4 regions of the Paraburkholderia sp. USG1 genome follow, and region 1 is predicted to be linked to each of the others. Evidence: predicted binding sites of a transcription regulator. Region 1 holds the regulator's gene; each other region holds the start of a gene.

Region 1 (5,720 bases):
CGAACGGCAGATCGACCACGGCATCGACGATGCGCTTGAACGGAAACGTGTAGCGCACCAGCACCCATGCCACCAGAAAGCCGAACACCGCATTGATCAGCGCGCCGCCGAGCGCGGAAAAGAACGTCAGGCGATACGACGCGAGCACGCGCGGCGAGCTCACCGCGCGCACGAACTGGTCCCAGTCGAGCGTCGCGGTCTTCAGAAAGGTCGCCGCAAGCGGAATCAGCACCACGAGGCTCAGATAAGCCACCGTGATGCCGAGTGTCAGGCCAAAACCGGGCAACGCGCTCGGTTTTCGGAAGGTCAACGTCGTCATGCTCGTTACTCGTTCAGGTTGATGCTCGTGTTACCGGCCGCCGGGCCCCGGCTGGCCAAAAGCGCGCCCCTGGGGGCGCGCTTGGGAGTGACGCGTGAGCGTATCGCTTTGCCTATGCCGTTGCAGGCATGGACGGTATTACTGCGGCTGGTAGATCGAATCGAATACGCCGCCGTCGGCAAAGTGTGTTTTCTGCGCGTTGGTCCAGCCGCCGAACGAATCGTCCACCGTGTACAGCTTCAGCTTCGGAAACTTGGCAGTCAACTCGGCCGGCACCTTGTTCGAACGCGGACGGTAGAAGTTCTTCGCCGCGATTTCCTGCCCTTCCTCGCTATACAGGAAGTTCAGATACGCTTCGGCGACCTTGCGCGTGCCGTGCCTGTCGACCACCTTGTCCACCACCGCAACCGGCGGCTCCGCCAGAATGCTGACCGACGGCACGACGATCTCAAACTTGTCCGGACCGAATTCCTTCAGCGACAGGAAGGCTTCGTTTTCCCACGCGATCAGCACGTCGCCGATACCGCGTTGCACGAAGCTGGTGGTCGCGCCGCGCGCGCCCGAATCCAGCACGCCGGCATTCTTGTAGAGCTTGCCGACGAATTCCCTGGCCTTCTGGTCATTGCCGCCCGGCTGATGCTCGGCGTACGCCCAGGCAGCGAGGTAGTTCCAGCGCGCGCCGCCCGACGTCTTCGGATTCGGCGTGACGATCGAGACACCCGGCTTGATCAGATCATCCCAATCCTTGATGTGCTTCGGGTTGCCCTTACGCACCAGAAACACGATCGTCGACGTGTAGGGCGATGCGTTATCCGGCAAACGCTTCTGCCAGCCCTTGTCCAGCAGCCCCTTGTTGGCCAGTGCGTCGATGTCGTAAGCGAGCGCGAGCGTCACGACGTCGGCCTGCAGACCATCGAGCACCGAACGCGCCTGCGCCCCGGAGCCGCCGTGCGACTGCTTGAAAGTGATCGTGTCGCCGGTCTTCGCCTTCCATTCCTTGCCGAACGCCTGGTTGATGTCCTGATACAGCTCACGCGTCGGGTCGTAGGACACGTTCAGCAGCGTCGTGTCGGCAGCGTGTGCCTGTGCCATCGCGCCGAGCGCGCCCGCCGCACCCAGTGCCAGCGCCACGATGAGTTTCTTCGTCCTGCCCGCCAGCCCCGTACCTTGGTGATTCATGTCAACTTTCTCCGCGTCGTAATTCGCTGAAACAGCGTGTGGTGTTGCTCTGCGTCGCGGTCACGTGCACATGAGCGCCAACTCGGAGGCCAGTCTATCGAAGCGCTTTCATCATTAAAAATAATGTTTATTCATTCTTTAATACGCAAAAGTGGTAATGGCAGCTGGATAAGGCGTTGCGGCACGAAAACGGGTGTTGGAGCGTCTTTTGACGACGCTGCAACGCCACCCTTCGGCACGAACTTAAAGTAAAGCTTGAATTGCGCCCGATACTGTATAAAAATACAGTCACCTGTTCATCCATACAGTGGCGCCATGACCAAACTCACCGCACGACAGCAGCAGGTTTTCGATCTGATCCGCAGGGCTATTGAACGCACCGGCTTTCCGCCCACCCGCGCGGAGATCGCCGCCGAACTGGGCTTCAGCTCGGCCAACTCGGCAGAAGAACATCTGCGCGCGCTCGCCCGCAAGGGTGTGATCGAGCTCGCGGCGGGCGCGTCGCGCGGCATCCGCCTGCTGGCCGGCCCGGAAGATTCGCCGCACCAGTTCACGCTGCCGCACGCCAGCATCATGCAACTGTCGCTGCCGCTGATCGGGCGGGTTGCCGCGGGCAGCCCGATCCTCGCGCAGGAACATATCTCGCAGCACTACGCGTGCGACCCGGCGCTGTTCTCGAGCAAGCCCGATTACCTGCTGAAGGTGCGCGGGCTGTCCATGCGCGACGCGGGCATCTTCGACGGCGACCTGCTCGCGGTGCAAAAGAAGAGCGAAGCCAAAGACGGCCAGATCGTCATTGCCCGGCTTGGCGACGACGTCACGGTCAAGCGCCTGAAGCGCCGGCCGAACGGGCTCGAACTGATCGCCGAGAACCCCGATTACGAAAACATCTTCGTTGAAACCGGCAGTGCGGAGTTCGCGCTGGAGGGTATCGCCGTCGGGCTGATTCGCCCCGGCGAGTTCTAAGCACGCTGGTTCCAGGCGCCTGGAATTCAAGCCCCTGGTTCCAAGCCCCTGGTTCCAAGCCCCGTCTTGCCCGTTCGGCAGAATAGAAAGCCACGCCAACGCCGCATCAATGTTGCATCGTCTGGAGAGTCTCATGGAACGCCTTGCCCGCCTGCTGCCTTTTCGCCAGTTCGGTCGTCTGCGCCATCTTCGCAAGCTGGTGCCCTGCTCATTGATCGAGGCGTCCACGGCCAGCACGCCGTCGTTATTCGACTCGCCTGCTAGCGCGTCGAGCCTGCCCTCGTCGTTGCCGGCGTTTGCCCGCGTGTCGTTGAATTCGGGTTTGAATACGGCCGAGCCGGCGCGGCGCGCACCGGTGCGTGTCTATCACGGCCCATCGCGGCTCATCATGGTCGGCACGGTAGACGCCGTATGCCGCATGATCGACCGCTGCATTGCCGACGAAGCAAACTTACGTGGTGCGGTATTCGAGTCTTGATCGGCCTTCAATCGGGTGGCGATATTGCTTCGCATGGGATCGTTTTTGCGTGGCGGCGGTCCACGTTAGATCACACCTGACGGAGAGCCCCATTCGATGGCCGTTCTGAAACGCACCAAAGGCGGCGCTACCCGGCCGCTGATCGTCACGCTGCTCGTGATTGTGGTGATCGCCGCGCTCGGGTTCGCGTACGCGACGCCGTATATTGCGCTGAACAATCTCAAACGCGCGGCCGATGCGCGCGACGCGCAAACGGTCAATCAGTACGTCGATTTTCCCGCGCTGCGTGAGAGCCTGAAGCAGCAGGTCGCCGGCTTGCTGACACGGCGTCTCGACGCACACAGCAACGGTAATCCATTGGCCGCCATTGGCGCGATGATCGGCGTTGCGCTGATTGGTCCGCTCGTAGATGCCTATGCCACCCCAGACGGCGTGGCGGCCCTGTTGAACGGCATGCCGCCGCGCGGCGATCCGGGCGAGCGGCCGCCCGTGCCGGCTGCCACGAACACTCCATCGGATGCCGCAGCGACTTCACCCGCGCCGGCAGCACCCGCCACTGGCACCGCAGCCAATGGCAATGGCAACGCCGCGCCCCCGCAACCGCCGCAAACCACCGCGGGCTATCGCGGCATCAACGAGTTCGTCGTCACGTACCAGCATGGCGCCGGCGACGCACGTTACTCGGCGATCTTTCAGCGCGAGGGCGTATTCACATGGAAGCTGGCCGCGGTCAATCTGAACGAATGACCGTCTGATGTCGTCAGGCTTGGGCGGCCGGCCAGTCAAACACCCTCCCCGAGACCGTGCGTCAAGCCGCCGCTTGCTGTTGCTCCTGCGCAGAAGAACAGGCCACCAGAATGCTGCACGAGACGCGGTCGAGCAGCGGCGTATTACCCGCACCCATCCACCAACGTGACAAGCCCGTACGGCAGCGGTGGCCGACCACCACGAGGTCGACATGCAATTCATTGGCGAGGTTGGCGATCTCGTCGATCGGATGGCCGAACGCGAAATGCCCTTGTGCGCTCACGCCTCGCTCGGTGAGCCAGTCCACGCCTTCCTGGAGGATGTCGCGGGCGGTCTTTTCGAAGCTGCCGCAAGCCACATCGGTCAGCAGGCCCGCGCTTTGCGCAATGCTCGAACGCATGTCGACAACCGACAACAGGTGAGTTTCGGCTTTCAGATCCATCGCCAGGTCGGCGCCGCAACGCAACGCTTTGCGGCCTTCGCGCGAGCCGTCGTAGCACAGCAGGATTTTCTGGTAGCTCGCCATGATTTTTCTCCCTTCGCGCGGGACGCACGATCTGAATGAATCATGGTGCGCCGCAATTCAGGTTGCAAGGGATGGAAAACGCTAACTGCGCGCTACTGGACGCCAGCCGCGCCCTAAACAGGTGCGCGCGCCGCCGGGCGGCGTCCGCAGGTCGATGCCGCAGTGCAGGAAACCCACGCCGGAACGTCGGGAGCGAACCGACGCCGGGCAGCCGATGCCCTAGAATAGGCGGCCTTCCCGGCCATTCGCGTCATTCATGTCTTTCCCGGAGACTCGTTCGATCCATGCCTGAAGCCGCCATCGAATTTCACGAGGTCAAGAAAAGCTACGGCGAAAAAACGGTCGTCGACGGGCTGTCGTTCCATGTCAACCCCGGCGAATGCTTCGGCCTGCTCGGCCCGAACGGCGCGGGCAAGACCACCACGTTGCGCATGCTGCTCGGCATCGCGGCACCGGATGCGGGCACGATCCGCCTGTGCGGCGAGCCGATCCCCAGCCGCGCGCGCGTGGCCCGGGCGCGCGTCGGCGTGGTGCCGCAGTTCGACAATCTCGACCCCGACTTCACGGTGCGCGAGAACCTGCTGGTGTTCGGCCGCTACTTCGGCATGAGCGCCGCGCAATGCCGGGCGATGGTGCCGCCGCTGCTCGAATTCGCGCGCCTCGAAAGCAAGGCGGACGCGCGCGTGAGCGACCTCTCCGGCGGCATGAAGCGGCGCCTCACGCTGGCGCGCGCGCTCGTCAACGACCCCGACGTGCTGATCATGGACGAACCGACCACCGGCCTCGATCCTCAGGCGCGGCATCTGATCTGGGAGCGGCTGCGCTCGTTGCTCGCGCGCGGCAAGACCATTTTGTTGACCACCCACTTCATGGAAGAAGCCGAACGGCTCTGCCACCGGCTATGCGTGATCGAGGAAGGACGCAAGATCGCCGAAGGCGCGCCGAGCGCGTTGATCGCCTCTGAGATCGGTTGCGACGTGATCGAGATTTTCGGACCCGATCCGGTTGCGCTGCGCGATGAACTGGCGCCGCTCGTCGAGCGCACCGAGATCAGCGGCGAGACGCTGTTCTGCTACGTCAACGACGCGCAACCGGTGCATGCACGCCTCAAGCAGCGCGCGGATCTGCGCTATCTGCATCGGCCGGCGAATCTGGAAGATGTGTTCCTGCGGCTCACCGGTCGCGAGATGCAGGACTAGAGGCGCATGGATATCGGCATCGCACGCAACGCGCTACGGCTATAACGAAGAAGGAAGCCCCTCGAGGGGCACGGCACGAGACACGCAATGAACGCACGCACATACGAAAGCCCGGGCGACACGCCATCGAAACAGGAAACCTTCGCCGCCTTTCCCGCGAACGCAACCAACTGGATCGCCGTATGGCGCCGCAACTATCTGGTGTGGAGAAAGCTTGCGATCGCCTCGATGTTCGGCAATCTCGCCGATCCGATGATCTATCTGTTCGGCCTCGGCTTCGGGCTGGGGCTGATGGTCGGCCATGTG
Region 2 (5,720 bases), on a different contig from region 1:
TGCTCCGTGCGGATCACACGCCCTGCCGCCTGCACCACCTTCTGTAGACCGGGATACAGATACATGTAGTCGTATCCGTTGCCGAACTTCACTTCCATCGTGCGGCGCATCTGCTCGTTGATCTCGTTCATCTGCGGCAAGCCGAGCGTGGCGATGAACGCGCCGATCAACTGCTGACCGACCAGGTCGACACCTTCCGAAAACGCACCGCCGAGCACCGCGAAGCCCACGCCCTCGTTCATGGTCCGGAAGCGCGCGAGAAACGCGTCGCGCGCGGCTTCGTCCATGCCGGGCTCCTGCGCCCAGACCGGCAAGTCCGGGTGCCGCTCGCGCATCAACGCGACCACGCGCTGCAAGTACTCGAAGCTGCTCAGAAAGCCCAGATAATTGCCCGGCTGCGTTGCGTATTGCCGGGCGATCAGGTCGACGATCGGAATCAGCGAACGCTCGCGGTCACGCCAACGCGTCGACACGTTGCCGGCCACGCGCACCTGCAACTGCTCCGCGCGAAACGGCCCTTCCACGTCGAGCCATTGCGTGGCTTCGGGCAACCCCAGCGTATCGCGATAGAAATGATGCGGGTTGAGCGTGCCGGAGAACATCACCGTAGTGCGCGCGGCCGCGTAGCGCGGCGTGAGAAACGGCGCGGGAATCACGTTGCGCACGCAAAGCGCGGCACTGTTTTTGTCGCGTGGCGCGTAACGATCCGTGGCGAGCGTGATGTCGAAAATCGAATGCTCGCCGAACTGCTCGGCCAGCGCGACGAAATGCATGGCGTCGAAGAAGAAGCGCAGCGATGCTTCGTCGATGGAAAGTGGCGCTTCCGCCAGTTGGTCCGTGACGGCGCTGATCAGATTTTGCGCGGCGGAGAGCAGTTTGCCGGGGATCCCGGCGTAGACCTGATAGCTCGCGGTCTGAGCGCGTTTGAGCGCGTTCCACTCGCGTTGCAGCCGTTCAAGCGGCTTGCGCAGCGCGGCCGGCGCCGTTTTGCGCGCGAGCCGGAATGCCGTCTGATCGAGCGAGGCGGTGTACATGCGGCGGGCACGATCGAGCAGATTGTGCGCCTCGTCCACCAGCACGCCCACCCGCCACTGGTTGATCTGCGTGAGCGCGTACAGCATGGCGTTGCTGTCGTAGTAGTAGTTGTAATCGCCGACCACCACGTCGGCCCAGCGCGCCAGTTCCTGCGCCAGATAGTACGGACAGATGTCGTGCGCAAGCGCTGCTTCGCGCACCGCCGCACGGTCCAGGCGCGGGCCTGCCAGCGCCGCGCTGCGGGCCGCGTCGAGCCGGTCGTAGAAGCCGCGCGCGAGCGGACAGGACTCGCCGTTGCAGGCTTTGTCCGGATGCTCGCAGGCTTTATCGCGTGCGACCAGTTCGAGGGTTCTCAACGGCAGGCGCGCGTCGACCCGATGCAGTGTTTCGATCGCATCCAGCGCCAGCGCGCGGCCCGGCGTCTTGGCGGTCAGAAAGAACACCCGGTCGATCTGGTCCGACGCGCACGCCTTGAGCAACGGAAAAATCGTCGCGAGCGTCTTGCCGATGCCGGTCGGCGCCTGGGCCATCAAAGGCTTGCCGTCGCGCGCCGAACGATAGACCGACACCGCCAGTTCGCGCTGGCCGCTGCGAAACTGCCCATGCGGAAACTGCAACGCACTCAGCGCCGAGTTGCGCGCGGCCCGATGCGCCTCTTCCTGTACGGCCCAATCCAGAAAACGCTCGCATTGCTCGACGAAGAAAATCTCCAGGTCGCGCGCGGTATGCGTTTGCGTCAACAGCACTTCCTTCTGGGTACCGATATCGAAGTACACCAACGCTACGGTCAACCCGGCAAGCTCGCGCGTGCGGCACAGCAGATGACCATAGACGAGCGCTTGCGCCCAATGCAACGTGCGGTGATTGGCGGGCATCCGTTCGAGATCGCCACGATGCGTCTTGACCTCTTCCAGCCGGTTCGCCGCCGGGTCGTAGCCGTCGGCGCGTCCGCGCACGGTCAGGCTGCGATGCGTGCCCGTCAGCGTGATTTCGGTTTCGTAGCCGCTCGCGCGCCGTCCGGCGACCGTGACGTGGCCCGCCATGCCTTCGAGCGAGGTGGGCGCGGGCGTGAAGCGCAGATCCAGATCGCCGCGCCTCGCGGTGAACTCGCACATCGCTCGCACGGCGACCACGTAGGTCATGCGGTGGCCTCGGTGGTGGGTTCGGTGGTGGGTTCGGTGGTGGCCTCGGTGGTGGGTTCGGTGGTGGGTTCCGGTTTGACCTCTGCGATGGCATCTACCGCGCCCTCGGTTCCGGCCTCCGTGACGATCGCGCGTCCGACCGCTGCGGCGGCCTCGGCAGCAGCGTCAACCGCGCCGCCATTCACGACGAGCACCTCGTCGGCCCAACGCACGTCGAGCACTCGCACCGGCATGCCGTGCTGCGCGCAATACGCGAGCCAGCGGATCTGGTTGTCCTGCAAGCGGTCGCCGGGGCCTTTCACTTCGATCAATTCGTAGCGGCGCTCGGCAGGCCAGAAGCGGATCAGATCCGGCAGGCCGGAACAATTGCCTCGTATATCGCGCAGCAAGCGCTCGAACCACAGTTTCAGATGCGCGGCCGGCAGACAGTCGAGCGCCAATGCAACGAGTTCCGGCGAGAGCAGCCCCCAGAATACGAAAGGCGATTGCAGTCCCGCCTTGCTATCCAGATGCCGCCAGATCGTCTCGCGATAAGCTCCGCTGTCGAGTTGCGCAAGACACGCGGCAAACGGCTCCGCGCGGCGAGCATGAAAATCCGGCGCGTGCAGATCGGCCGGACCGCGCTGGAACGGATGAAAAAACGCGCCCGGCAACGCCGCAAAGACCGGCTCCCAGCACAGCAGCCCGAACAGCGAATTGATCAGCGCGTTCTCGACGTAATGAACCGGCGCGGCGCCGCACGTCAAATGATCGCGAACGACGTATTCGACCGGCAGCGGCTCCTTGGGCCGCGGCACCACCAGCGTGCTGCGCTCGACGGGACGCGCCGCGCTCGCCCGTGCGGCCGGCATGCCGCGCTTGCGCAGCAACCGTGCGAGCATGCGGGCGATGCGTTGCGCTTCTTCTTCGCTCTCCGGCGCCGCGGCGGCTTGCGAGGCGAGCGCGAACGCATCGTCGAAACGTTCGCTGCGTTCGAGCACACGCATGCGCCGATGGCGCGCACCGGGCCACGCGCAGCGCTCATACACGGCGAGCGCGGCCGGCCAGTTCTCCCGACGCTCGCACAGGTGGCCGATACGAAACAACAGTTTCGCGCGCCGCGTTTCGAGCCAGGCGTTCGAGGTTTCTATTTCACCGACGGCTGCCACCAGTTCGTTGATCGCCTCTGCTTCCGCGTCGCCGCCGGGTAGCCATTCGAGCGCTTCACGGCACGCGTGCAAGGCGAGATAAACGTCCACGTCCGCACGCGCCTGAAACGCGCGCGACGAAGGCGCGAACGCCACCTTCTCGTACTGGAACACACCGAGGTCGGCAAGCACGAACTCCGACCACGCCTGCTGCAAATTGCCGAAGAACATCAAACGCAGACGTTCGCACAGCGGTGCGATGGCAACGTGCAGCACGCAATCCGTTGATTGACCGTACCATGCGCGGAGCGGGCGCGCCGCGACGCCTTCTTCTGCGGGCTCGCCAGGCTCGCCGACATAAAACGGACGCAGCGTTTCCAGCAGTTCCGGTTTGCGCAAGCTCTTCGTGCCGGGAATCAACGCGACGGCGTCCGCGAAAATTTCCATCAACTCGGCACGCGTGGTGAGCGCGAACAGATCGTCGAGCGTCAGGGCCGGTTGGGTATCGACCCAGCCGAGCGCGGCGATCGGCGCGGCCGCCTGCAGTGGGCAGCCGATCTCTTCGTAAGACAGGCGGCTTGCGCGAAATAGCGTGCCTTTACGCATCAGCATGCGAACCAGCAGCGCGCGTGACGCCTGCGGCAACGCGGCGAAATCGCGCAGAAACGCCTGTTCGTGCGCGTCGAACAGGTCGTCGTAACGCTGCGCGAGCCACGCGAGGGCGCGCTCGAAGTTCAGCAGATAGTAGAGAGCGTAGGGAGAAGCGGGTGTTGCCACGGCACGTTCACGAAACCTGTATGTTTATACAGTGATGATAGCAAAGTCCGTGGCGATGCAGGCACAGCGCGGCAAGACGTGGGGGCCGCCCGAATCAGGCGACCCGGAATTTTTTTACTCCGCTGCCAGCCACACCACCGTCAACGAACGCACGCCTTGCGCGCCGCGAATCAGCACACCCTCGATATCCGCCGTCGCCGAAGGCCCGGTGACGAGCGCCGCATAACGGGCTTCACGGAAATCATCGCGCCGGTATACGTCCTGCAAGCCGTCGAGCAATTGCGACGGATCGAGCAGCACGACCAGATGCTGCACGATGTACCCCAGCGCGTTGACCACATACTCACGTTCGCTGAACCACACCGAGCCGGTCTCAGCCACGCCGAAGCGCGCCCGCACCACACCGACCTCGATATCCTGCAGCGACGCGGGTTCCGTGTCGGCGGTGAGCACGCGCGTGCCCGGCACTTCCGCGGTTGCCGAAGCGATGGATGCCTCAGCCCCGAACCGCTCGCGAATCAGCCCGCCCACGTCGCTCGCAGCCGTAACTTCGACGCACGTGCCACCCATTGCCTGCAGCGCCGCCGTAAAACGCGCGTGCAGATCGCCACCCGCCGCATCGAACAGCGGCACGTCGGGCCGTGGTCGCGCCGGCGGCTGCGCCTGCCGCACTTTCGCCAGAAAAGCTTCACGCGTTGTCATGATCGGCTCCACGATTCTTTTTGTACCAGGCGTGGAAGGTCAGTTTTGGCGCCTCCGGCAACTCGCGCTGTTTGCCCCAGATATTGAGCGGGTTATACAGCACGAAATTCGGCAGCCGCCGCAGCGCGCTGCCCATCGAGGACACCGTCGCGCGATACAAGGTCGGGCTCGCGAGCAACCGCCCTGCCATCTTCAACACCTCCTGCTTCACGAACGGCACCTCGTGATGCTCCGCAATCACCGTGCGCCATTTGTAGATCTGCTCGTGAATATTGATCTTCACCGGACACACGTTCGTGCAACTGCCATTGAGCGTCGATGCAAACGGCAACGCACTGTAGCGCTTCAGATCGAAGGTCGGATTGATGATCGCGCCGATCGGCCCCGAGTAGGTGCCGCCATACGACAGCCCGCCGCTGCGCCGGTAAACAGGACACGTATTCATGCAGGCGCCGCAGCGAATGCACTTGAGCGAATACCAGAAGTCCTCCATTGCGAGCCGCTCCGAGCGGCCGTGATCGACGAGAATGAAATGCATCTCCGTGCCTTTGCGCGGCGCACGGAAATGCGACGTGTATTGCGTGATCGGCGAGCCGAGTGCGCTGCGCGACAACATGCGGATAAACACACCGAGATCCGAGACCTTCGGAATCAGCTTCTCGATACCGATCGACGCGATATGCAACGGCGGCACATTCGCCGACAGATCCGCATTGCCTTCGTTAGTACACACTACGACCGTGCCCGTCTCCGCCACCGCGAAATTGCAACCGGTCATGCCGGCCGTTTTCTCGCGCACGAAGTACGGCCGCGTGTTCATCCGCTGGCTTTCCGCCAGGTAATGAATATCGCTGTTCTTCGGATCGGTGCCGATAGTGCGGCCGAACAGTTCGGCAACGTCGGCCCGCAGTTTGTGGACCGCGGGCACCACCATGTG
Region 3 (5,720 bases), on a different contig from region 1:
AAGCTCTTGCTGATGAAGGCCGCAAGCGAACCGGCCAGATAGAAGTCGTACCACTCGAAAACCGTACCCAGCGACGAGGCGAAGATTACCCGCTTCTCTTCGTTCGTCATCGGCACGTGCGAGATTTGCCCGCCAACGGTAGCCATATGTCATCTCCAATATTGATATGCACGCGGTCTGCCGGTGACGGCGTTCCCGTGAAACCGATTATTGGAGTGGAAACTTACGGTGTACTGACGTGGCGGGGCGAAATTGTGGTTTGACGTGTATCGGCGGATTTCGTTAAAAATCAGCTAACCTGACTTTAAATTCGCCTAACAGACCGCTTAATTATCTCAATATTGAGATTGCGCGTTTGCGTGATCAGGACGCGTTAGGGTAAGTCCCGCCCCGCTCATGCACGTGCAAACTGACGCGTACGAGCGTGCCGGCCAGCCGCGGCGAGGTTTGATAGACGTTGTCGTCGATCATCAGCTCGCCGCCATGCATGGTCGCGATCTCGCGGACGATCGCAAGCCCCAGGCCGCTGCCGTCGCCCTCGCGTCCGAGAATCCGGTAGAAGCGCTCGATCACCCGCGAACGCTCGGCCACCGGAATACCGAGCCCGGTATCCTCGACTTCCAGATGCACGAGCCTCTCTGGCGCGTCGTGCCTCACCCTGACCGTGATGCGCCCGCCCGGCGGCGTATAGCGGATGGCGTTGTCGATCAGATTCGACAGCATTTCGCGCAGCATGACCGGATTGCCGTCGACTTCGACGGGTTCGTCAGGCGCTTCGTAGCCCAGATCCATCTGCTTGGCGAGTGCGGCCTGAACCCAGTCGCGCACGGCGCTGCGCGCCACTTCCGTCACCTCGACCGGCGTGAAGATCTGCCCCGACATGCGATTTTCCGCGCGCGCCAGCGCCAGCAACTGCGTGACGAGTCGCGCGGCTTGCTCCGAACTGGTGGCGATCTGTTCGAGCGAGCGATGCACTTCGGTGGAGGCGTCCTGGCGCAACGCCAGTTCGGCTTGGGTGCGCAGGCCGGCCAGCGGCGTTTTCATCTGATGCGCGGCGTCGGCGATAAAGCGCTTTTGCAACTCCATGTTCTGTTCGAGGCGCGTCAGCAGATCGTTGAACGAGGTCACGAGGGGCTCGATTTCGGGCGGCGCGCGGCGCGCTTCCAGCGGCGAAAGGTCGTCCGGGCGGCGCGCGCGGATGTGCGCTTGCAGCGCGTGCAGCGGCGCGAGACCGCGCGAGAGGCCGAACCACACCAGCAGGATTGCGAGCGGCAGAATCACGAACTGCGGCAGGATCACGCCTTTGATGATGTCGTTGGCAAGCTGGCTGCGCTTGTCGAGCGTTTCTGCCACCTGTACCAGCACGGACTGCGCGCCGGGCGTCTGCGGAAACTCGACGGTCGTGTAGGCGACGCGGATATCGTTGCCGCGCAACACATCGTCGCGAAATTCGACGAGACCCGGCTGCGGCCGGTCTTCCTCGTGCGGCAGCGGCATGTCGCGCTCGCCGCCCACCAGTTCGCCGCGCGTGCCGAGCACCTGGTAGAACACGCTGTCCACATTGTCGGCGCGCAGAAAGTCGCGCGTGGAATCGGGCAGCGACAACTCCGCCACGCCGTTGACCGGATGAATCTGCCGGGCAAGCACGTAAGCGTCGGTTTCCAGCGCGCGGTCGAACGGGCCGTTCGCGATCGACTTGGCGACCAGATAGGTGACGGCAAGGCTCATCGGCCAAAGCAGCAGCAGCGGCGCCAGCATCCAGTCGAGAATCTCACCGAACAGCGAACGCGGGCGAGCCTCGGCGGCGGCTTCGGTTTCGTCGGGCGGGGCGAACGGGTTGGCGTAGCGCTCGTCGCGCGCCTCGTCGAGGTCCGCCGCGTGCGCCGTAGCGCGGTCTGCGCGTGCGGACATGGGCGTCCTCTATTTGTAGTGGTGGCTCGCCGGCATCGCGCCGGACGGCGGCGATGGGGGCGGTTCGGGTTCGACGGGCGGGGGCGTGGGCAGGGCGTTGGCGCTCGGGTTCGCGCTAGCCGGCGCCGCCGCTTTCTCGAGGCAGTAGCCGAGCCCGCGCACGGTGATGATGCGCACGCCGCTCGGTTCGATTTTTTTGCGCAGGCGGTGCACGTAGACCTCGATCGCGTTGTTGCTGACTTCCTCGCCCCATTCGCACAGATGGTCGACGAGCTGTTCTTTCGAAACCAGCCGGCCGATCCGTTGCAGCAGCACTTCGAGCAAGCCCAACTCGCGCGCGGACAGATCGATCACCTGTTCGTTGACATAGGCGATCCGCCCGACCTGGTCGAACGACAGCGAGCCGTGCCGCACGACCGTCGGGCCGCCGCCCGCGCCGCGCCGTGTCAGGGCGCGCACGCGTGCTTCGAGTTCGTTCAGCGCGAAGGGCTTGGCCATGTAATCGTCGGCGCCGAGGTCGAGACCCTTGACGCGTTCGTCGACGCTGTCCGCGGCGGTCAGAATCAGCACCGGCATATTGGAATTGCGGGCGCGCAGGCGGCGCAGCACCTCGAGCCCCGACATGCGCGGCAGGCCCAGATCGAGAATCAGCAGGTCGAAAGTCTGCATCGACAGCGCGGTGTCGGCCTCGACGCCGGTCTTCACGTGATCGACAGCATAGGCCGATTGGCGGAGTGATCGAACCAGACCGTCCGCGAGTATGCTGTCGTCTTCGGCAATAAGAATTCGCATGGTGCGCCAGCCTGGCATTGCCGGCACCGTGGGGTGTCCCCCGGCGCACAGCGGTCTCCGAAAATTATTGTGGGTGGTTTGGGCCGCGCGACGGTAAAAATGCGTGTTCGCATGAGAATCGCGCTTGCCAAAACTACTGTTTTTTTATACAGTGTCTGGGTTTCCTGTGCTGTCCTTTGCGAGTAGGTTGAAACTCGGGGTCGCACATCCGCCTCAGACGCCGTTCATCATAGCAAAGGACGATTCATGGAAGAAAGCAAGAAAGGCTCGGCTGGACTGACTGCTGAAAAGAGCAAGGCACTCGCTGCCGCACTCGCGCAGATCGAAAAGCAGTTCGGCAAAGGGTCGGTCATGCGGCTCGGCGCGGGTGAGGTAATCGAAGACATTCAGGTGGTCTCAACCGGATCGCTCGGTCTCGACATCGCGCTGGGCGTCGGCGGTTTGCCGCGTGGCCGTGTGGTCGAAATCTATGGCCCGGAATCATCCGGTAAAACCACGCTGACGCTGCAAGTCATCGCCGAAATGCAGAAGATCGGCGGCACGGCGGCGTTTATCGACGCGGAACACGCGCTGGACATTCAGTACGCGAGCAAGCTCGGCGTGAACGTGAACGATCTGCTGGTTTCGCAGCCGGACACGGGCGAGCAGGCGCTCGAAATCGCCGACGCGCTGGTGCGTTCGGGCTCGATCGACATGATCGTGATCGACTCGGTCGCGGCACTCGTGCCGAAGGCTGAAATCGAAGGCGAAATGGGCGACTCGCTGCCGGGTCTGCAAGCGCGTCTCATGTCGCAGGCGCTGCGCAAGCTCACCGGCACGATCAAGCGCACGAACTGTCTCGTGATCTTCATCAACCAGATCCGCATGAAGATCGGTGTGATGTTCGGCAATCCGGAAACCACCACGGGCGGTAACGCGCTGAAGTTCTACGCGTCGGTGCGTCTGGACATTCGCCGCATTGGTTCGATCAAGAAGAACGACGAAGTGATCGGCAACGAAACGCGTGTGAAGGTCGTCAAGAACAAGGTGTCGCCACCGTTCCGGGAAGCGATTTTCGACATTCTGTACGGCGAAGGCATCTCGCGTCAGGGCGAAATCATCGACTTGGGCGTACAAGCCAAGATCGTCGACAAGGCCGGCGCGTGGTACAGCTACAGCGGCGAACGTATTGGTCAGGGCAAGGACAACGCGCGCGAATTCCTGCGTGAAAATCCGGATATCGCTCGCGAGATCGAAAACCGTATCCGCGAATCGCTGGGTGTGAATGCTATGGCTGAAGCCGCGACTGTCGCAAGCGCTGAAGTCGCGGACGAAGAAGAGTAACCATCACGTGATACGCAAGGGCCGGCCGTTGTCCGATACCGGACGCCATGCGGCCGGCCCGCGTGATGAAAACGACGAGTCGTTCGATCCGTTCGAATCGTTCGACGCACACGATCGCGCTGCGGGCCGCAATCCACAGCGCGCTCAGTTTGAAACCTCCCCGTCCTCCGGTTCCGATCCTTCGGAAACCACCTACACCCGCTCGCGTCGCGTTCCAGGCGAAGCGAAACCCGAGCAGGACGAAGCCAAAAAATCCCAACGTCCGGCACGGTCGCTAAAAGGCCGCGCGCTCGGCTATTTATCCCGCCGCGAATACAGCCGCACCGAACTCGCGCGCAAGCTGAAGCCGTTCGTCGAGGAAACCGATTCGCTCGACACCTTGCTCGATTCGCTCGAAGCCGAAAACTGGCTATCCGATTCACGTTTCGCGGAAAGCCTGATTCATCGCCGGTCGTCGCGGCTGGGCGTGAGCCGGATTGTCGGCGAATTGAAGCAGCACGCGGTCGACCGGACCCTCGTCGAAGAGGCGAGCGCGCAATTGCGCGAAACGGAGCTCGCCCGTGCCCAGGCCGTCTGGCAGAGAAAATTCGGCCGGCTTCCCGAAACGCCCGCCGAGCGGGCGAAGCAGGCGCGTTTTCTGGCCTCGCGCGGATTTTCGGGCGCCACGATCGGCAAAGTCCTGAAGGGGATCGACGAGGAGTGGGCTGGCGAGTAGCCGCGTCGTCTTTTGTCCGCGTACAAGCCGTTGGGACAGCGTCTTGCGCGCTCAGCCGCCTGTAGCGCGGCCGAGCGCATTCCAATCTGTCTCAAATACTCAGTATGCTAAAATTCGTGGGTTTTCCAATCCGGCCTTCCCTTCCCGCATGCCGCTCTCCCCGCCAGTGTCCCGTCAGTTGCGCCATCGTCGCGCAATCAGAGCGGAAGCCTATGAGCGAGCCGATGGCCTGTGGGACGTGGAAGCGTGCTTGACCGACGAAAAACCGCGCGACGTGGTGCTTGCGTCGGGCGTCCGGCCCAATGGTCAGCCGATCCATGAACTCTGGCTTCGCATCACCATCGATCGCAAGCTCAATGTCGTCGACGCCGAGGCGTCGTCCGACTGGGTGCCCTATCCTGGCTTGTGCCAAGTCAGCAATCCCGCCTATCGTGCCCTCATCGGGCTCAATCTCCGTCAAAACTTCCGTCGTGAAGCTGCTCGCTTGCTGGGCGGCACGGTGGGTTGCACGCATCTCACCGAGCTGTGCGCCATCCTGCCGACCGCCGCGATTCAGGCATTCGCCGGCGAAGTGTGGAATACCGGTGACAGCGCGCCAGGCGCGAAAGCGGGTTCAGGAGACGAATCGTCTAACAGCACAGGCGAGCATTCCAACGATAAACCGCCATTCCAGCTGGGACGCTGCCACGCGCTGCGTTTCGACGGCGAGGCGGTGCAGCAGTTTTATCCGCGCTGGTATGGCCACGCACCGCGTTCAGCGGAACGCGTGGCATCGTCGGGCGACGGAGCAGTTCGCCAGACAGCCGAAGGCGGCGACACGTCCGGCATGAACGACGGCAGCGGAAACGAAGTTCAATCCAACTCTCAGACTGAAGGGAATCACGCATGAAGATTCACGAGTACCAGGGTAAGGAAATCCTGCGGAAATTCGGCGTCGCGGTACCGCGCGGCAAGCCGGTCTTCTCGGTGGATGATGCGG
Region 4 (5,720 bases), on a different contig from region 1:
GTGCTCAATCTGCTCCTGGACGTTGTGCGGAATGCCGTTGGGATAGCGCCGGTGCGCACCGATGTATGTCTCCTGCCGTAAATACGCTTCGTGCGTAAAACCCTCTGGCACGAGCTCGTCGGGATATTCGTAGCGAAGCTCGTCGAGTGAGAAGTTACACCGTTCAAGAATGTTGAGCGTCTCGTACAGTGCACGCGTCGGATACAGGTTCCCCAGCCGAAACCGAGAACGCAGATGGCCCTCGGCGTTTGGCGCGAGGTCGTATCCGCATTCGGCGACGGTCTTACGCAACCGGATTGCCGTCATCGTGTCCTGCAGCGGCTTACGCGAGCGGACATGCATGACGACGTTGCCCGTCGCCACGACCGGTACGCGATACTGGTCCGCCACATGCTCGACGATGCCCCGATGGATGTCGTCCATCGCGTGCTGGTGCAGCGTCAGTCCGACCCATGCACGTCCCGCGAACACGTCGTTCATCCATTCGAGCTGGACGGCCAGCGCATCTTCGGTCGCCGGGAAATCGGGCACCAGAATGGCGAGGCAGTCCGGCATTCCCCGCAGATGCGTGTAGCCTTTCTCTGGCTTCGAGATGTCGTGCGGCGTGAGCAGGTATTCGCCTTTCGCTGCACGCATGCGTCCGAGCGTGATGAATTCGGAAAGGTTGCCGTAGCCCTCGCGATTTTGCGCCAGCAAGATGAGACCGAAGGCCGGCGACCGGTCTGCATTCACGAGCTGAAAGTACGAGCCGATGACCAGGGGGAGCTTTTCTTTCTTCGCTTCGACATGGGCGCGTACGACGCCGGCGAGCGAACACTCGTCGGTTATTGCGAGGCCTGAATAACCGAGCTGGGATGCACGCAGCACCAGCTCTTCTCCGTGCGAGGCGCCGCGGAGGAACGAGAAGTTGGTGAAGGCGAAAAGCTCCGCGTACTCTGGAAGCATCGACGATGGGAAGTCCACGATTGCACCGTCTTATCCGAAGAGGCCGTGCAGATACCAGCGCACTTCTTCCGTCTTCACGACGGGCCGTTCGCGATAAATCCAGTAGCAGCTTTTATCGGCGGCCTCTGCAACGTAGTAGTCGCGCGTCACCGCTTCGCTGTCGTGCCATCCTGCCTCGATGCGCTCCCCAGTCGACACGAGCCTGAGCGGCGAGCCGTAGAACGGTCGATGGTTCTTCATCATGAGCTTGATGGGTTTCTCGAGCAGCCAGGTCGGTCGTGGCAGACCTGGAGGCGGTGCCTGCACCTTCGCATCGTTCTGGATGGGCACCCAGCGGTTCGCCATCTCCGGCCTGTGGTCGGATGTCGGCGCCGCGCGCTCGACGTTCTCCGTGCCAAGCCGCGCAACCAGCAGCTCGATAAGGCGATTGTGGTCTTCAGCTGAACCGCCCGGGTCGAGAAAGAGCGAATCGCTCGGTGGCTCGGCGGGCTGCACGCTGGACGCGGTCAGCCGGACCGCCAGGACGGCGGCTGGCAGTTCGGTGCGACCGAGGCGTTCCTTCAGCAAACGAACGAGGTGCTCCTCGTGCCATGTCGGTTCCGCAAGCGCTATCTCGAGAGTGGTTGGCTCGATGGCTTCGCGGCCGCGCTCATGCTCGAGCGACACCGTGGCATGGGTCAGCGCGAACTGCTGCGCGCTCAACCAGCCGCACAACTGGACTATGAGGCGTTTCGCCGAAAACAGGATGGCGTCGGCATGCTCGACCCGGTCAGGAAGCTCGGTGCGCGCGCTGAAAGTCGGCGGCATCTCGAGCCATTGGTACAGTTCGGGCGAGAGGCCGTAGGCGCGGTCGAGCGCATCGAGCAGCCCGACGCCACAGCGTTTCTTCAGGCCGGCCCGCGGCAGGCGACGGATGTCGGCCAGCACCCGGCAGCCTAGGCCTTGAAACCAGTCGGCAAACCCGCGCAGCTCCTGCACGACCGTGAACGGCAGTGCGTTGAGGTTCCGCTCGAGCGATGGCATCTTGAGCACGCGGCACCAGCCGCGTTTTGCAAGCAGCCATGCTCCCTGGCCAGTCGGCGCCACGCTCATGCGAATCGTCACGCCGATAGACATCACGACCTCGCGCATCAACGCGCAGACTTGGCGGATACCACCGAAGAGACGCAGGCTGGCCGTCACGTCCATCACGATGGTTTCCTCATCGCAGAGCGCGACTTGCGGCGAGAAGCGCAGCAGACCGAAGGCGACCTCGCGCTGCATATCTCGCTCGCGCTCGATGCTCCGGTCGTACATCAGCGCGTCCGGCGATAGCGTAGTCACGCCGCCGCGTTTCATCCCCGGAAGCACACCAGCCTCGCGCGCCATCGAATCTGCCACCACCACCTTGTCGCGCTCGAGCACGACGCACCCGTGCTCAGTGCGAGGTGACCACCTCGGACGGAACACCTCCAGCGAAAGCCGGGGCAGGAAGATGGCGACGAACACGGCCATAGGGGCTGAGAAGAATCGGAGACGGTTGCAGAGTGATGGACAGCGTTTCGCTTCGTATTGGGCCCCGTCGCTTGACGACATCGACGACGAGGCCACCGTCAGCGGGTCGCACTCCCAGCCGCAACGTGGCTGGCGAAGAATCCTGCGCGCTGGCGAGCGGCCGAATGAGCACAAGCAGCGTTTCCGACGTTTGCGCTGCCAGGTGTAATCGCCGCAGCGCCTCGGTTCGGATGTGCTGTTGCCACAAAATGAGCGCGCCGCAGCTCCCCGCCTGAAGCACGCGTTCTGCACACCAGAGCGCATCCGCCGTTTTTGGTGCTCGCAGCCTCATCAGTCGTTCGACCGGCACCCCGAGATACGCGAACGCCAGCGAATTAGGGACATGCGGCGGCTGCAAGAGCGCAATTGGACGTGCGCTGAGTTCGGCGAGCGCCGGCTTCAGGAGTCGCATCTCGCCAATCCCTGGTTGCTGGACCAGCAGCTCCACCAATGCACCCAGTGGCCAGCCGCCGCCGGGTAGCTCGGCCGACAAGGCCGCGTAGCCGGTGTCGACCGTCCTGCCGTGAACGCGCGCGAGCTGAGCCCCGCGCCAAAGCGTTATTCCCCCCGACTCCGAATACATATTTCTGTCGAGCGCAGCATCGAGGGAGCGCGCCCGTTCCTCGGGCGTGCGTAACTGCTGTGCGGCTAAGACAGGCCGACCCACGATCTGGCTCCAGGAGTACTGTATAAATATACAGGTATTCTAGCCCAAGATTTCGAGTTTGAGGGTTGGAGGGCGGGTTCAACTTTCTTCCCTCCACTCGCTATCTACCGTCCCTAATTGACCATCAAACACCGTGGCCGCATCGTTTCAAGATTACTTGAATCTTTGAATCGACAGGTCTATGATGCCGCCATGGACTCGAACCTCGTTGTACGCGCGCTCGGCGCGCTCGCTCATGAATCGCGCCTGGCGATCTTCCGCGCACTGGTTGTCGCGGGCCCCGAAGGCATGCCGGCTGGTGAGATTGCTCAGCAGCTTGGCCTCTCGCCGTCTGGCTTGTCGTTCCACCTTAAAGACCTGTCGCATGCGGGCCTCGTCAACAGCGAGCAGAAGGGACGGTTCATCTTCTATTCAGCCAACTTCGATGCGATGAACGCACTGCTCGGGTTTCTGACCGAGAACTGCTGTGCGGGCGCTGACTGTTCCGTTCAAGCTGTGTCGCAGTGCCAAGGAGCTAAATCATGAAACGCATGCACATCCACGTTGCTGTCGAAGATATTGATGCGAGCACCCGGTTCTACGTTGCCATGTTTGGAGGCGCGAAACCGACGGTATCGAAGTCGCACTACCGCAAATGGGAGTTGAGCGATCCGAAGGTCAACTTCGCTATTTCGCAGCGTGGCGTAAAGCCCGGCATTGATCACCTTGCATTCAGGTCGAATCGGACGAGGAACTTGCCGAGATGCGAGCGCGTTTCGCGAGCGCTGAATTGCCTGTCACGAATCAGACGGCGACGACCTGCTGTTATGCAAAGTCGGATAAGACCTGGACCGTGGACCCACAGGGCGTCGCATGGGAGACGTTTCAAACGCTTGAGCACGCCCCTGTTTATGGAGAGTCGCGCGATCGTTCGCGCGAAGCCCGCGTTTCTTCAAATGCCTGCTGCGCCGGCGCAGATCTCAATCGGAGCAAGACGTGAACGACAAGACCTACAACATTCTGGTCCTTTGCACGGGCAACAGTGCCCGAAGCATCATGGCCGAGGCGCTTTTTAACACGCTAGGCAAGGGTCGATTCCACGCGTTCAGCGCAGGCAGTCACCCGTCAGGCGCGGTCAATCCGTTTGCGATCGAGCGCTGCGAGTCGCTGGACTACGACACGGCCGGGCTGCGCAGTAAGAGCTGGGATGAGTTCGGTGCACCCGACGCGCCGCAAATGGACTTCGTGATCACCGTGTGCGACCAGGCGGCTGGCGAGGTGTGCCCGATATGGCCCGGTAAGCCGATCACCGCGCACTGGGGTTTTGAAGACCCTGCCGCATTCGTGGGCAGCGACGAAGAGAAGCGCGCGGTCTTCACCAAGGTCTATCGGCAGATTCTGACGCGGGTGAGCCAGTTTGTGAACCTGCCGTTGCACGTACTCGATCGCAATGCCGCCCAGAATGAAGTGCGCGCGATTGGCGAACGTCCCGCCGAGGAATCCAATGGGCAGCACTGATTCGGTCGCTCGCGCGAGCCGTCCGGTCATTGGCTTCTTCGAGCGATACCTGACGGTGTGGGTTGCGCTGTGCATCGTCGCGGGCATCGCGCTGGGCCAGTGGTTGCCGTCCCTTTTTCAGGCGATCGGTCGCATGGAATTGGCGCAGGTCAATCTGCCGGTGGGCGTGCTGATCTGGGTGATGATCATTCCGATGCTCATCAAGATCGACTTCGGCGCGATGGCGCAGGTCAAGGGCCACTGGCGCGGGATCGGCGTTACGCTGTTCGTGAACTGGCTCGTCAAACCTTTCTCCATGGCGCTACTGGGCTGGATATTCGTGCGCCACGTCTTCGCCGCCTGGTTGCCCGCAGCGCAACTCGACAGCTACATTGCCGGCCTCATTCTGCTGGCTGCCGCCCCCTGCACGGCGATGGTGTTCGTCTGGTCGCAGCTTTGCAAGGGCGATCCCTATTTCACCTTGTCGCAGGTGGCGCTGAACGACGCGATCATGATTGTCGCATTCGCGCCGATCGTGGCACTGTTGCTTGGCCTGTCCGCCATCACCGTTCCCTGGAATACGCTGATCGCGTCGGTGGGTCTCTACATCATCATTCCAGTCGTCATCGCGCAGTTATTGCGTCGCGTGCTGCTCGCGAAGGGTGAGACCCACTTCAATCGCACGGTGTCCCGCCTCGGGCCTTATTCGATTTGCGCGCTGCTCGCCACGCTGTTGCTGCTGTTCGCGTTTCAGGGGCAAGCAATCGTCCGGGAGCCGCTGGTCATTGCGATGCTCGCAGTCCCTATTCTCATTCAGGTGTTTCTGAACTCCGGGTTGGCCTATCTGCTGAACCGCAAGCTCGGGGTCGCGCACTGCGTGGCGGGTCCGTCCAGTCTGATCGGCGCGAGCAACTTCTTCGAACTGGCCGTTGCTACCGCCATCAGCTTTTTCGGGTTCCAGTCTGGCGCGGCGCTGGCGACAGTCGTTGGCGTACTGATCGAAGTGCCAGTCATGCTGCTGGTGGTTGGCGTCGTGAATCGCTCGCAGCGCTGGTACGAGACGGCCTGAGGAGCGAGTGTGAGCGCCATAATCATTGCA

What was found. Region 1 encodes LexA, which represses DNA repair genes until DNA is damaged. Its sites were predicted from a motif close to ACTGTATNNNNATACAGT; they were not measured.
Region 2: a site for LexA is predicted at 4,097-4,114, ahead of NE850_RS31285 (VRR-NUC domain-containing protein). Genes of this name have one in related genera too.
Region 3: a site for LexA is predicted at 2,839-2,856, ahead of recA (recombinase RecA). Genes of this name have one in related genera too.
Region 4: a site for LexA is predicted at 3,163-3,180, ahead of imuA (translesion DNA synthesis-associated protein ImuA). Genes of this name have one in related genera too.

Annotation. Positions count from the first base shown of each region.
Region 1 is NZ_JAMWXW010000015.1:194,764-200,483, forward strand. Features, by position in the region: gene cysT (sulfate ABC transporter permease subunit CysT) at 1-319, opposite strand, end outside; gene NE850_RS21195 (sulfate ABC transporter substrate-binding protein) at 458-1,498, opposite strand; gene lexA (transcriptional repressor LexA) at 1,814-2,464, shown strand; gene NE850_RS21205 (hypothetical protein) at 2,598-2,942, shown strand; gene NE850_RS21210 (DUF2939 domain-containing protein) at 3,039-3,689, shown strand; gene NE850_RS21215 (universal stress protein) at 3,751-4,215, opposite strand; gene nodI (nodulation factor ABC transporter ATP-binding protein NodI) at 4,500-5,414, shown strand; gene NE850_RS21225 (ABC transporter permease) at 5,502-5,720, shown strand, end outside.
Region 2 is NZ_JAMWXW010000031.1:57,528-63,247, forward strand. Features, by position in the region: gene NE850_RS31280 (ATP-dependent DNA helicase) at 1-2,177, opposite strand, end outside; gene NE850_RS31285 (VRR-NUC domain-containing protein) at 2,174-4,081, opposite strand; gene NE850_RS31290 (LUD domain-containing protein) at 4,196-4,783, opposite strand; gene NE850_RS31295 (lactate utilization protein B) at 4,770-5,720, opposite strand, start outside.
Region 3 is NZ_JAMWXW010000006.1:256,677-262,396, reverse strand. Features, by position in the region: gene NE850_RS10775 (MFS transporter) at 1-146, opposite strand, end outside; gene NE850_RS10770 (sensor histidine kinase N-terminal domain-containing protein) at 364-1,911, opposite strand; gene NE850_RS10765 (response regulator transcription factor) at 1,921-2,703, opposite strand; gene recA (recombinase RecA) at 2,950-4,026, shown strand; gene recX (recombination regulator RecX) at 4,034-4,741, shown strand; gene NE850_RS10750 (DUF2889 domain-containing protein) at 4,890-5,630, shown strand; gene sucC (ADP-forming succinate--CoA ligase subunit beta) at 5,627-5,720, shown strand, end outside.
Region 4 is NZ_JAMWXW010000017.1:175,316-181,035, reverse strand. Features, by position in the region: gene NE850_RS22965 (error-prone DNA polymerase) at 1-945, opposite strand, end outside; gene NE850_RS22960 (DNA polymerase Y family protein) at 976-2,439, opposite strand; gene imuA (translesion DNA synthesis-associated protein ImuA) at 2,363-3,145, opposite strand; gene NE850_RS22950 (helix-turn-helix transcriptional regulator) at 3,338-3,670, shown strand; partial or broken gene NE850_RS22945 (ArsI/CadI family heavy metal resistance metalloenzyme) at 3,667-4,124, shown strand; gene NE850_RS22940 (arsenate reductase ArsC) at 4,121-4,642, shown strand; gene arsB (ACR3 family arsenite efflux transporter) at 4,629-5,690, shown strand; gene arsN2 (arsenic resistance N-acetyltransferase ArsN2) at 5,700-5,720, shown strand, end outside.